DNA from 3 places in the Paenibacillus sp. DS2015 genome. Region 2 is predicted to be linked to each of the others. Evidence: riboswitches for the same ligand, from Rfam matches in the RefSeq annotation. Region 2 holds a riboswitch; each other region holds the start of a gene.
The links. A riboswitch is a leader RNA that binds a small molecule or an ion and turns the genes downstream of it on or off. The one in region 2 is predicted to bind cyclic di-AMP.
Positions count from the first base shown of each region.

Region 1: linked by a shared signal. The riboswitch ahead of J2T13_RS22725 (C40 family peptidase) and the one ahead of J2T13_RS24680 (hypothetical protein) in region 2 are both predicted to bind cyclic di-AMP.
Region 3: linked by a shared signal. The riboswitch ahead of J2T13_RS14845 (hypothetical protein) and the one ahead of J2T13_RS24680 (hypothetical protein) in region 2 are both predicted to bind cyclic di-AMP.

Region 1 is NZ_JBNPWS010000037.1:16,027-20,300, forward strand. It holds gene J2T13_RS22715 (c-type cytochrome) at 73-429, opposite strand; gene J2T13_RS22720 (GNAT family N-acetyltransferase) at 576-1,070, opposite strand; gene J2T13_RS22725 (C40 family peptidase) at 1,320-1,787, opposite strand; cyclic di-AMP (ydaO/yuaA leader) riboswitch at 1,791-1,929, opposite strand; gene J2T13_RS22730 (C40 family peptidase) at 2,194-2,661, opposite strand; cyclic di-AMP (ydaO/yuaA leader) riboswitch at 2,666-2,804, opposite strand; gene J2T13_RS22735 (hypothetical protein) at 3,059-3,880, opposite strand; gene J2T13_RS22740 (M1 family metallopeptidase) at 3,892-4,274, opposite strand, start outside.
Region 2 is NZ_JBNPWS010000046.1:8,483-12,756, reverse strand. It holds gene kdpA (potassium-transporting ATPase subunit KdpA) at 1-1,562, opposite strand, end outside; gene J2T13_RS24685 (potassium-transporting ATPase subunit F) at 1,592-1,669, opposite strand; gene J2T13_RS24680 (hypothetical protein) at 1,802-2,215, opposite strand; cyclic di-AMP (ydaO/yuaA leader) riboswitch at 2,338-2,521, opposite strand; cyclic di-AMP (ydaO/yuaA leader) riboswitch at 2,628-2,828, opposite strand; gene J2T13_RS24675 (carbohydrate binding domain-containing protein) at 3,337-4,274, opposite strand, start outside.
Region 3 is NZ_JBNPWS010000016.1:47,907-52,180, forward strand. It holds gene J2T13_RS14830 (DNA polymerase IV) at 1-828, shown strand, start outside; gene J2T13_RS14835 (YolD-like family protein) at 825-1,160, shown strand; gene J2T13_RS14840 (hypothetical protein) at 1,177-1,542, shown strand; cyclic di-AMP (ydaO/yuaA leader) riboswitch at 1,904-2,069, shown strand; gene J2T13_RS14845 (hypothetical protein) at 2,186-2,641, shown strand; gene J2T13_RS14850 (hypothetical protein) at 2,638-3,033, opposite strand; gene J2T13_RS14855 (Crp/Fnr family transcriptional regulator) at 3,218-3,715, shown strand; gene hmpA (NO-inducible flavohemoprotein) at 3,827-4,274, opposite strand, start outside.

The DNA of each region.
Region 1 (4,274 bases), on a different contig from region 2:
ATAGTTATATATAGAAGAAACGGGCATCATTCCTATTGGAGTGATGCCCGTTTCTTCTATGAATGTTAGCGATTACTTCTTCTCGGATAACCAAAGAGCAACGTTAGCAATTTCTTCATCTTTTAATTGATCTTTGAAAGCCGGCATTATTCCGCTACCTTTAGAAACGATATTGTAAATCTGTTCCGCGGATAGTGTAGCTCCGATGTTCTGTAAATTCGGTCCTACCGAACCTTGCAGTTGATCGCCATGACAGCTAATACAGTTGGCTTTAACCAATGTTTCAGCTGCACCCGCATCTAATGTCACCACAGGCATGGCTGGTTTCTCTTCTTCTGCTATTTCTTCTTTACCTGGTAGTGTGAACATAAGTACCAGAGCTATAGCACACGCGGCGAAAAACAAACCGCTCATGATCCATTTTTGCATACTTATTCGTCCCTTCTTTCTATGTAAACTAATGTATTTATTATAACGGAACAAATCCTTAGAGCATAGCGTTTGTGACAAAAAAGAAACAATTATCTTCTTGATTATACCAAACAACTCACGGATTAGTGCTATTTGTCATATAATTAGTCATTATTTAGTTGATAAACCATGCAGTAAAAGTCTTTAATACCTTCAGGAGTAAGTCGTTCATAACAATCCGTAATAATAAAATTCGCTTTGATATAGGCTTGAATAGCACGTTTATTCCAAGTGAGCACCTCTAAATCAATCTCGTCGTGGGGCTCGCGTAACAATGCAGCGTGAACAATGGATAGTACAAAAGATTTACCCTTTCCCTGACCACATAAATCAGGGTGCATACAGATTCCTAATCGGGTCACTCCTTCTAGTGGAAATAACTGTGCGAATCCGCAAAGATCTCCGGATTCATTCATTACTGAGAGATATTGAGTTGCGCGTAGGAGAGGGTCTCCAAACTCAATACCAAGTAGCTCCATTTGTTCCCATGGTAACCATCCATATATATTGTAAGGAGGAGCGAACTTCCATTCGCAAATAGATTTGGCATGGCTAATTTCCATAGGAAGCACAATAAATGGGTAATCTTTATGGCTCATGAGTAGAATCTCCTTTGTTATATGGGTAGGCAGGGTTATCATCATGAAAATACTTGTGATATATACATATTTACAATTGAAGATGTGGTGGATGTTTAATTCTTAGGTAGCGGGGTAATAAAGATTAAGCTTAAATTTTATAGTATGTTTGGATCAGCACTAAATGATGCACATAAAACTAGACAGAAAAACCCGAGAATTGAGATTTAGAGAAATCTCAATTCTCGGGCGTAGGGTCAAATGAATGGTTTAATCAATGGCAACGGCATTGTATGTATCAGTACTCATAATTCTCTTAGCACCAACGTATTTAGAAACGTAGTAGCTCTCGCTAAGTGAATTAATAATTACCCCTCTAGAAGAAGAAGAGTGTGCAAATTTACCATTTCCAACATAAATTCCGACGTGTGAAACGCCTCTTCCATTCGTATTAAAGAATACTAGATCGCCTTCGCGTAAATCATCACGGGCTACAGAAGTACCCATGTTGTATTGGGAACCGGATTGATGAGGTAAGTTAATACCTAATTTATCAAAAATATACATTGTAAACCCGGAGCAATCGAAGCCGTTTGTGCTGACTCCAGCTTCTTTATAACTAGTTCCAATTGTTGGAGCAATCGCTTTATCCAATTTAGAATCTGCGAAAGCGCTTCCTGTTCCAATAGTAAATAATAATGCCAAACCCATAACTGAAGATACTAATTTCTTATTCAACAATATGACTCCTCCTGGTGCCTGCGAGGTTAGCTTAAGGATTCGGTTGAAGGTCCCCTATGATCCCTTTGATGCAAGATCAATTCACCCACTACTGGTTCCCCCGCTTCCCGAGTTTACGGGAATTCGGCTGATTTGTTAACACTATAATTGATAGAACGTATACATCAATGATAAGTTGTTACAATACTTATTACAAAGTTGTTACTAAAATCTAACTGGGACTATTGTAACAAAGGATTAGTAGTTTGGCAATTGTTTCTATGAATATTATTAAAAAAATTTATGGATTAGTTACAAAAATTGAAACCTTTTTGTAATTTATTACGTTATTGTATGTAATAAAAGAAAAAACCCACAACTGAGACTTCGGCAAAAGTCTCAGTTGTGAGCCTAATTATAAAGGTTAGTTATACGCAGTGGCTTGATACTTAGCTGTACTCATAACACGTTTGGCACCCACGTAGCGGTTGGCATAATAGCTTTGACTAAGAGGGCTAATCATGACACCACGTGATGAAGAGGCATGTGCAAATTTACCATTTCCAACAAATATCCCAACATGGGACACACCTCTTCCGGAGGTATTAAAGAAAACAAGGTCTCCAGATCTCAGCTGATTACGCGATACAGAGGTACCCATCTGATATTGCGATGCAGACTGACGAGGGAGATTTACACCTAATTTCTGAAAGACATATCTGGTAAAACCAGAGCAGTCAAATCCGTTTGTAGTGGTACCCGCGGTTTTATAACTAACTCCGATAGTGGGTTGAATGGCTGTGTTCAATTTCGAGTCTGCAAATACGCTTCCAGTTCCAATAGTTAATGCGAGTGCCACGCTCAATGCTGCAGCGGATAATTTCTTCTTCAATTACATTTTCCCCTTCCAATGCCTGCGAGGTTAGCTTAAGGATTCGGTTGAAGGTCCCCTATGATCCCTCTAATGCGAGATCAATTCACCCATTTAATGGATCCCCCGCTTCCTGGTGCCAAGGAATTTGGCCTTTATCGTGCACCTGAAAGTAATGAAATGGCGGTCGTCTACAATAATAGTGTCATAAAGATTACAAAGTTGTTACTAAAACCAACTGGGATCATTTTAACAGAGGATCTAAGGTTTAGCAAACGGTTAAAGCAAAAAAAGATAGAAAAACCCCCCCTTATTTCACGAAAAAAGGGGGGGTTTTTCCTATATCAAGGGATTGGAGTGATGACAAAAATTTAATAACTATTTTTTCATATATTCTTAAAAATAGTTTTTTGTGAAGTCATCGGAACTTCTTGTTATACCATAAATCAAATTGCGCAGTGATTCCCCATAATTTAAACAGACAGGAAATGAAATGATAGGCCTGTTGGATAATAAGACCAATTAATCCGGTCCACCAGAGGGACATACCTGTGAATAGGCTGAACAGTAATATGCAACTGAGGCCTAGAATGAGAGATATACCCATAACAGATAGCGTGTATCGAAGACAGATTCGAATGGAGGACAGGATTCCGGCGCGACCGGTTACTCCGAACTGAACATAGAGAATCAATTGATGGATAATATATCGGTATACATACCAAGCGAGCATGTAGGGCACGGCTTGAATCCATATGGATGGAGATAGAAATCCAGTAAGACCAATATCATATAATTTAGGAATGACCCAGTAAGCTGGAATCAATACAAGTCCGATCTCTATCCAATAGAGTAGCGCCATCGGCTTCCAAAGTTGTTGAATACCTTTGAAAAAGAAAAGCCCAGGCTCTCCAACTCTTTCTTTATGAAGACCGTAAAGGATTCCTGCATGAATAAGTGGTGTAAGTATCATTCGTAAGAGTAGCATACCTAATAAGATCCAAAGATAGGAATGGACAGTTTCATTGTTGGTTAGACTCAGTTGTCCTTCTACATAGAAAAGAATCTTACTCAACTCATTCGGTGGTGGGTCAGGATAGCGTAGGAATAAAGGGACTACCGCCGATTGAACCAAACGGTATAGAAAATACCCACAGATTAACTGGTATAAAAATAGAATGATTACAACGTAAAATTGGTCTTTAACACTTTTCCAGCCATTGGCGATATTGTTCCTCACCAGCTCTCACCTCACCAGGACAGACTTCCAAGCCATGTTTCCACTAGCTTGGTGATGCTTATGTTTAAGCGTGATACAATCTTGTGGTCGTCATCTACCTTCATATAGTTGTTAATATGGTTATTCTCAAGTACAAGGGTGTATTCAGGATCGATCATGGCCCATGCCAGAGGAGATTTGTATTGTAGCTTGAACTGAATATGATCTCCATTCCCTGTCCATACCTTATGGATAGAGTGACCATCGGCAAAGCGGAAGAGTATCGGTATATTAGGGTACTGACCATCTTGCCGATCTACGGTGACGACAGATTCATAAAGAGGTCCTGTTGCCTTCTTTTTCTCTACAGTAATTTTGTTTATGGCGAAATCGGTCATTTGGCTACCGTATACAT
Region 2 (4,274 bases):
CGTAGTGTGCCTATCGTTTCTGGAACCCATTTCTTACGTAGCATAGAACCTGCAACAGCAAGGAGTGCGATCATCGAAATATATCGACCGAATAACATGACTATACCCGTAGAAATATTCCAGAATGGCGTGTTATCTCCGAGCCCCTCAAAGCCAGAACCATTGTTCGCCGCAGAAGATGTGAATTCATACAACACCTGCGAAATACCGTGGAACGATGGGTTGCTTATCGCTACTTTACCTACCTCCGTCATCAGCGCAATAGCTGTTGGAGCCAAGATAATCAACGGATGAGCCAAAATGGCAATAGCTATAAACTTCATCTCTCTAGCCTCAATTTTACGTCCTAGGAACTCAGGAGTACGTCCGACCATCAGTCCGGCAAGGAAAACAGCCAAGATGGCATACATCAGCATGTTCATAACACCCACGCCTTTTCCACCGAACACGCAGTTTAACATCATTAATGCAAGCGGTGTGACTCCACCAAGCGGCGTTAATGTATCATGCATATTGTTCACTGAACCTGTGGTAGCTGCCGTAGTTACCGTGGTAAAGAGTGTAGATTGCGCAACACCAAAACGTACCTCTTTGCCTTCCATACTCCCTTGTGAAGAATCAATTCCCAATTGGTTTAATACTGGGTTACCTTTTGACTCCGACACATAAGCCAAAGATAAGAAGAGTACAAACAATATCATCATCGCCGAAAAAATGACCCAACCTTGTTTTTTATTTTTGGCAAACAAACCGAACGTATAAGGTAAGGCAGCAGCCAATGACCACATCGATAATATCTCAATCACATTCGTGAGTGGATTAGGGTTTTCAAATGGATGGCTTGAGTTGACTCCAAAGAATCCACCACCATTTGTCCCTAAGTGTTTAATAGACTCTAATGAAGCAACGGGTCCGATGGCAATTTGCTGTACTTGCCCATCAAGCCCTGACACGGATAATGTGGGTTGCAAGGTTTGTGGAACCTGAAGCGCCACAAGCAGCAAAGTGACCACAAAAGCCAATGGCAAGAACACACGGATATGTGCCTTCACGAAATCCTCAAAAAAGTTACCGATGGTTTCTCCCTTGCTGGTGATAGCTCGTATAAACGCAATCGCCACGCATAATCCCGTCGCTGCAGATGTGAACATCATCATCATAATTACAGCCATCTGTGAGAAATAAGACAGAGCTGATTCTCCGCTGTAATGCTGCAAGTTCGTATTCGTCATGAAGCTGATGACCGTGTTGAAGGTCAAGGTCGGTTCCATGTTGTCCATATTATTCGGATTAAACGGTAGAAATTTCTGCAATCGAAGAATGAGATAACTGACAGTAACGAGCACGATATTAGTTAAAACAAAGCTAAATGCATACTTTTTCCAAGTCATTCCTTTCCGTTCCTTTAAACCAATCAGTCTAAATATTGGTTTCTCTACAAAAGAGAACCATTTATCTGTTTTATTGTTTTCCTTCTGAAATACATTGTAAAGGTAAGTACCTAACGGCTTGACGAGTAACACCAAGACCAGAATAACGATACAAATTTGTAAAATGCCCATGTTCGATTACTTCCTCCTTCGTTTGATTCTTAGAATTTTTCTGGGTTTATTAACGCATAGATCAAATAAAGAAATATAAACAGGGTAAATACAGCAACAACGATCATCTTCTATCGCCCTCCGATTCTCGGAACATTCTTCCGCACCAAGATAAGAATCCTGTAAACAAAGTATAGGCCCCTGCCAAAATCAACAGCATGTACAGATCCAGCATCTGATTACCTCCATACTTCAAATTGTTATTTATCTACTAACATAGAGACTAGAAACGATGCGTCTTGACTTCGCGTATGAATCACATAACTTGCTCCGAGTCCTTTGTAGATCGATCTTGGATTGCTTGAATGAGTAATAATATAAATGGGCTCTGAGGTCCATGTGCGACATATTCGTAAATACCGGCAGCTCAGATTCAAACTGCTTTCAAATAGAATGATTTTACCCACCGGGAAAGCAGGTATGACCCAAGTACGTTCATCCGTAGTACCCACCATGAGGGTTTTCTCTACTCCCATTTTCTTCAACCGTTCACGTTCTATTTTATTGTTCGTTATCGCAGCAAACGGGATCTTGTATCTTATTAATTGACGGATAAAAGCTTCTCCTATTACATTTGGAGCAGATACAATCATCACATCTTGTTGTACTTTCATCTGGTTCTCCTCCTATTGATTAGAAAGAGAAGACAACAAAAAGAAGCCATGGGGCTGAGAAGAACTCATCCCGTGACTTCCTAAGACAGGGTCTAATAGACCCTATCTTGTTCACGACATTCGTTGCCTCTCTCAATACGCTTACGAGGTTAGCTGTCGGATTCGGGCTTGAGAGTCGCCCTACTCGGTGAGCAGCTTGCTTGCCCCGAGATTCACCCCTTGAAGTGATGATCAAGTATTACAGGATCATCACTTCCGTTGGTTCCCCCGTTCCTTTTCCATTCAAGGACTCAGCGATAAAAAACACAGTAAAAAACCACAGAGGTCTAGGCCCTGTGGTCGTCATTCGATCACACGCTCCATCATCCTCTCTCTTAAAGAACAGCTCCATTCCTTAGTATAGAAAGGAAGAGAAGCTGCATTCCAACGCTTACGAGGTTAGCTGTCGGATTCGGGCGGTGAGAGTCGCCCTACCTATTACGAATTTCATGATATTCGTAATAGGATTCACCCCAGATGATACATAAGACGGCTCTCACACCGCCTCTGCATCATCAATATATTGGTTCCCCCATTTCCCTTACATCACAAGGAAATTCAGCGATTACTAATGGAAATTTTTTCTTTCTTGTATTCATGAGTTGAATCATACCCTTGGCGCATATTTCTGTAAAGATAGATAGAGATCCAAATTTGACAATGTAGGACTTTATGTGAAACTTTATCATCGTTTATCTTCGATATACTACATCCAACTCTATATTTCTCTTGATATTAAACATTCATTGAAAACACTAGCATAATGTAGCATTGGTGTAGATAATCAATGTTAATTCACTATGTATTCGCTTCCACATTCATTTTCAGTCGAAATCAGCTCAATCCCCCTCCAAGTCAGTGTTTACTTCGGATATCTTTCAGCGTATGATTTATATAAATTTTTGATTGACCATTATTTAAACAACCTGATTGAAGGTAAAAATCATTACGTTAAGGAGTACTTCTTAGGTAATTAAACAAACTCTTAGCGTATGTCGTTACATACAAAAGCATAAAAAAAGCTGTCGAGGGATTCTCGACAGCCCTACCGCCAATGATTCAGGCGGGTTTAACTAGTATCTTTACTTCAAGTAAGGGCCATCAGTACCGATCTTTCCTGGGGCAGGATTGCCTGGAAGATCAAGGACATACACACGTAAGTTCCCTTTGCCTGACATACTTGCGGTCAGGGTACCATTGTTTACGATTTTCACGTCACCCGTAATGACATCTTTATACGTTCCGTTCGGAATGCTGTTAAAAGTAGCCGATCCGCTGACGGTAATGAGCGCAAAACTATCCACGCCTTTCGTTGTATCTGTGTAACGACGCTTGTACGCCATGTTCCCTGTAATCCCCTCAGTTGAGTACTGTCCTTTCTGTAGTGCTGGAATTTGACGACGTATCTGATTCAAACGTTGCAAATGCTTAACGAGTGGTTTATTCAGTGTGTCTGCTACCGCACCTGATGCGGAAGTTACCTTACCGAAATCACTAGCAACCACACTGCCTGTGATATTATCACCGAAGTAAGCTCGACGGGTCGTGCTCAACGGGCAGGTTGGACCGCAATCGATCTGTTTACCCGCTTGGAACTCGACCTCCGAACCCATATACAGTGTCGGGATACCACGGAAGGTCCACATCAAGCTCATGTTTTCTGCCCATGCATCAGTACCGCCAGAATAGGCCGTGCTCGATTTATTTGGACCAAAGTCATGGCCATCCACATAAACGACGTTGTAGGTCGCATCATTATAGCTGTCATCCGAATCTTTACCATTCCAGAATGCGTTATTAGCATCACCGAAATTCATATGCATTCGCATATCGATCACGTTCATGCCTGATTGCTTACTATGATCAGGTGAATGATAGTTGTTTCCTTGCAAGAACGCATTCGTAGAAGTTGGTTGATTAGCGGTACCCATGTTATTCTCATAGTTGTACTGTTCTAGAGCCGCCGCTGTATCATCAGCACTGTATTCCTTACGTTCTTTCCAGGTAAAGAACTGCGCTG
Region 3 (4,274 bases), on a different contig from region 2:
GAGACAGGAATTTTTGCCAGAGCCGGAATTGGAGAAAATAAAGTAATCGCTAAGCTCTGCTGTGACATGATTGCGAAGAAGATGCCAGAGGGTATATTTCATTTACAGAAAAGTGAGCTACATAAATACATCTGGGATAAACCCGTTAGAGACATGTGGGGAATCGGGTCAAAGATGCAGCAACACCTTTGGAAGATGGGGATTAGAAGCATAGGGGATTTAGCGACAACGCCTCTAGATAAACTAAGATCGAAATGGGGAGTTAATGGGGAAGTGATATGGCGTGTTGCCAATGGGATCGACGACTCGCCTGTAACCGTAACAACGCATAATGTTCAAAAAGATATTGGGAACGGGATGACCCTTCCTAGAGATTATACGCAAGCATGGGAAATTGAAGCGGTTATTCTTGATATTTGTACAGAGGTCTCCAGGAGGTCAAGGAAAAAGGGATTGATGGGGAGTGTGGTTTCCATAAGTGTTTCTGGTGCTGACTTTGACCGACCTACAGGATTTCATAGACAAATGAAACTGGAAGATCCTACAAACATAACCCGTGAGGTATACGAAGTCGCAAAGAAACTTTTTCATACGCATTGGGATAGGCAGCCTGTTAGAAGAGTAGCCATTTCGTTATCCGAGCTATCCGGTGCTGATTCTTATCAGTTAACCTTGTTTGACGATAAGGAGCATCAAAGGGCTATTGATAAGGTTATGGATGATATAAAGGACCGATTTGGAGATATTTCCATTCTAAGAGCAAGTTCAATAACTTCGGCAGGGCAGGCAGTGGACAGAGCTGCTAAAATTGGGGGGCATTACAGATGAGCAAAAAACTTCATGGGAATGGATTGTGGGAATCGAGTCGGATGATGTTACCTCAACATAAAGAACGTATTATTGAACATCAGCAACAGTACAACAGACAAAGTCGTCCAATCATCCACGAAGATGAACTGGAGATCATGACCCGAAATATAAGTGATTCACTACATTACAAAGAGGTCATAAAAGTTAGATTATTTAGTGAATATGAGCCTCATGTAATCTGTGGGGTAGTAACAGAAATAAGCCCGTTCACAAAGAAAATTAGGATGGAGATCGAAGAAGGATTGGAATGGATTGATTTTGACGAAATTGTAAGTGTTCAGTTCATGTAGAGAGGAAGCTTGCATAATGGTGAGACAGAGTCAGACAGGGCCAGAACTGCTACTTGTCAAAAAATATCTTGAACTACCCATATTGCTTGATGTTCTAGAGTATGACAAGCAGCGAGTAATAAATAGCAGTATGAGCTTAAGAAAGTGGTTTAGTGAGTATTTAGACAGCGTCCAGAACCAAGTTAGTAAAGATCTGCATATCGTTAAAAATGAATTGATCAGTAAGGATATGAGGATAATCGCCCAATCGAGAACTGCAGATAGGCTTATAGCTCAATATAGATGTAGGGGATACCAACAACAAATTGAAATGTTATGGAGTAAAGTTAAGTATGATTCGGAGGTTATGTTGGTCGAGTACTTAACCGCCTCTACTCTTTAATAAATTGACATAACTGGTATTCTGTTCATAATCTCTTGTTGTATTAATGAGATGAATGATACCCCTGGCGATTGTTTCTGTAAAAAAAGACATGAATGCAAATCTGGGAATATAGAACATTATGGGTGACTTATTCAATATATATCTTCAATTTACTGTATCTAACTCCTTATTTCTCTCGTTCTCTAATATTTATTGATAACACAAGCATAACGTAGTATTTATGTACAAAATCAATGTGTATTCAATATGTATTCGCTTTCACTCGTGTTTTCATTCGAAATACGTAGAATAACCCTCTTATTAGAGTTTTACTTTTGAATTCCATAGAGCGTATGATTCATTTCAATAACTTAACATTTTCATTCCAACGCTGAATTCCCGAATAGGGAAATGGGGGAACCAACCGAGAGCCGCGAATACGGCCTCATGGGGTGAATCCTTATGCTTGCCACACAAGCACTTAGGTAGGGCACTCTCAAGCCCGAATCCGACAGCTAACCTCGTAAGCGTAGTTGAGAGAGAACTGCGACCGTAGCCTCTACAGTGCGTCTATTTACTGTGGAAGAAGCCCATGAGCCGAGTTTCTCTGCTCTTAGGGCTTCTTTGTATTTTATTTTTTGTAGATGAGGAGAATCCTGTCATGTTGCAATTAACCGGGTATTTCCCTTGGTTAGAAGAGAAGGAACGGTCTGAATTAAAAGTAAGTCATATGGAAATATTTCGATTTGATTCCGAACCAATAGAGAATTGTAATCCTTTGGGCAGCGCACTTTGCATATGTGGATTGTTAAAGGTATTCAGTTGCGGCGTGGCTGGGTATGCAGAGTACACCATACCAGACACGAGAACGAATATAGACCTCGTTCAATGGGCCTCTGTATTTATACGTTTAAAAGGTCTTTCTATCGCGGAGAGTATACGCTATGTGCAAGACAAAGATGAAGTATGGGGACCTGAAAGGAAGATATTAGTGGAATGCGCATTGACTGACCTGATTTCGAATCTAAACAATCCTATGCAGCAACTGGAACGGGTCAGTCATTCTCGGGAGCGTTCTTTGTTATTTGATCGTTCCCAAGCGTACTTCGCGTTTTAGTACTCTATTCTCGAATTGGGAAGTGTGGATGTTGCTCCTAAATATATGTTTAATTTAAGTGTTACTTCTGATTTGATATAGGACAGGGGCATGAAGAGGCGGCGATGATATCCTCGACACAGATATAAGGTCTCAACGCTAGAATTCGTACGTGATTCTTGGTAGATACGGATACCTCGAGCCCCCATATGAAGACGAAGGGTGGAGAGGTGACTCATTACTTGTTTTTGAATTCCTGACAACCCTCGAATATATAATGGCTGCATCTTGAGTGAGAGGGTCACCATAGATTGAATGTCACGCTCTAGAACATCTAGCATAATCATGTGTAATAAGTAATTCTTAACTAGTAGGGCATCCTCTTCTGATGGAGCGGGAGGGGTAGCTTTCATGACAGCACTTCCTCGTATGAATTTTGATAATAAGAACACATGTTCTTATTATGTTCATACTAAGGGAGAAGTATTCCCCGTGGCAAGCACCAATTTTTGCAAGAGAATGATAACCATCTGTTATACTAACTAGATAAGGTTGAATAAATCTGGTTAAGTTTAAATAATGGAGGAACATAATATAATGATTTTACATAAGGGAGAAATTTTATTTCATCAAGGTGATGGTGGGGAATATCTATACCATATCAAAAGTGGATTATTTAAGGTGACAAGGTTACATGAGAATGGAAATATGGTGCTGTTCAACATTCTATACGCCGGAGAAACGGTACCCCATCATTCCCTGATTACACCTAAAGAAGCCCACGGTACCGCTATAGCACTTATGCGTAGTGAAGTGGAAGCCATACCTGCTACCGAATGGTATCGTCAACTGCGGGAGGATCACAATAAACCAATGGAAGTCGCACTATTATTACAGGAGAAATTACGTTTCATGCAGCAACGTTTGGATCATCTAACCGTGGGGACTCCGGCGGAGCGTCTGGAGCTACTTAGTGAATGGTTACATGACTACTCTCATGGGGTAGATGTGACGGAACTGCTGACACAAGAGGAAATTGGGCAGTTGATTGGTGTGCGTAGAGAAACGGTGAATCGTTTGTTGCGATTAAAGTAATGAATGCAACAACCAATAAGGGTCTATTCTTCAGGTCGGGATAGACCTTTTTGGAATAGACCCTTTATTATTACATGTTACTCTAAAGTTAATACTATAATTCCTTATTCGTTACTCTATCAAGCTACCCGCTGGACCGAAGAATTCAAAATGGATTCTTTCCTCAGGCACGTTCCATTCCAACAGTATCTTATATATGGCGCTCATAAAAGGGGTAGGTCCGCAGAAGTAGAAGTCGGCGTTCGGGTCTGCTACCTCTTGAAGCCAGGCTAGATCAATGTAACCGGATTTATCATAGACATCCCCTTCCACTGGAGATTCATAACACACATAGGATTTCAGATGATGATGGCATTGAACCAGTTCATTAATTAATCCCTTCATCGCATGTAGTCTTCCATTGATGGCAGCATGAATATACGTTACTTCACGCTCAGGCTGTTCCGTAGCCAATGTCTCTAGCATACTCACCATTGGAGTTAGTCCAACCCCCCCACTGATAAGAACTACTGGGATATCTATACCTTGATCCAGTGTGAAGACTCCAGCTGGGGTACTG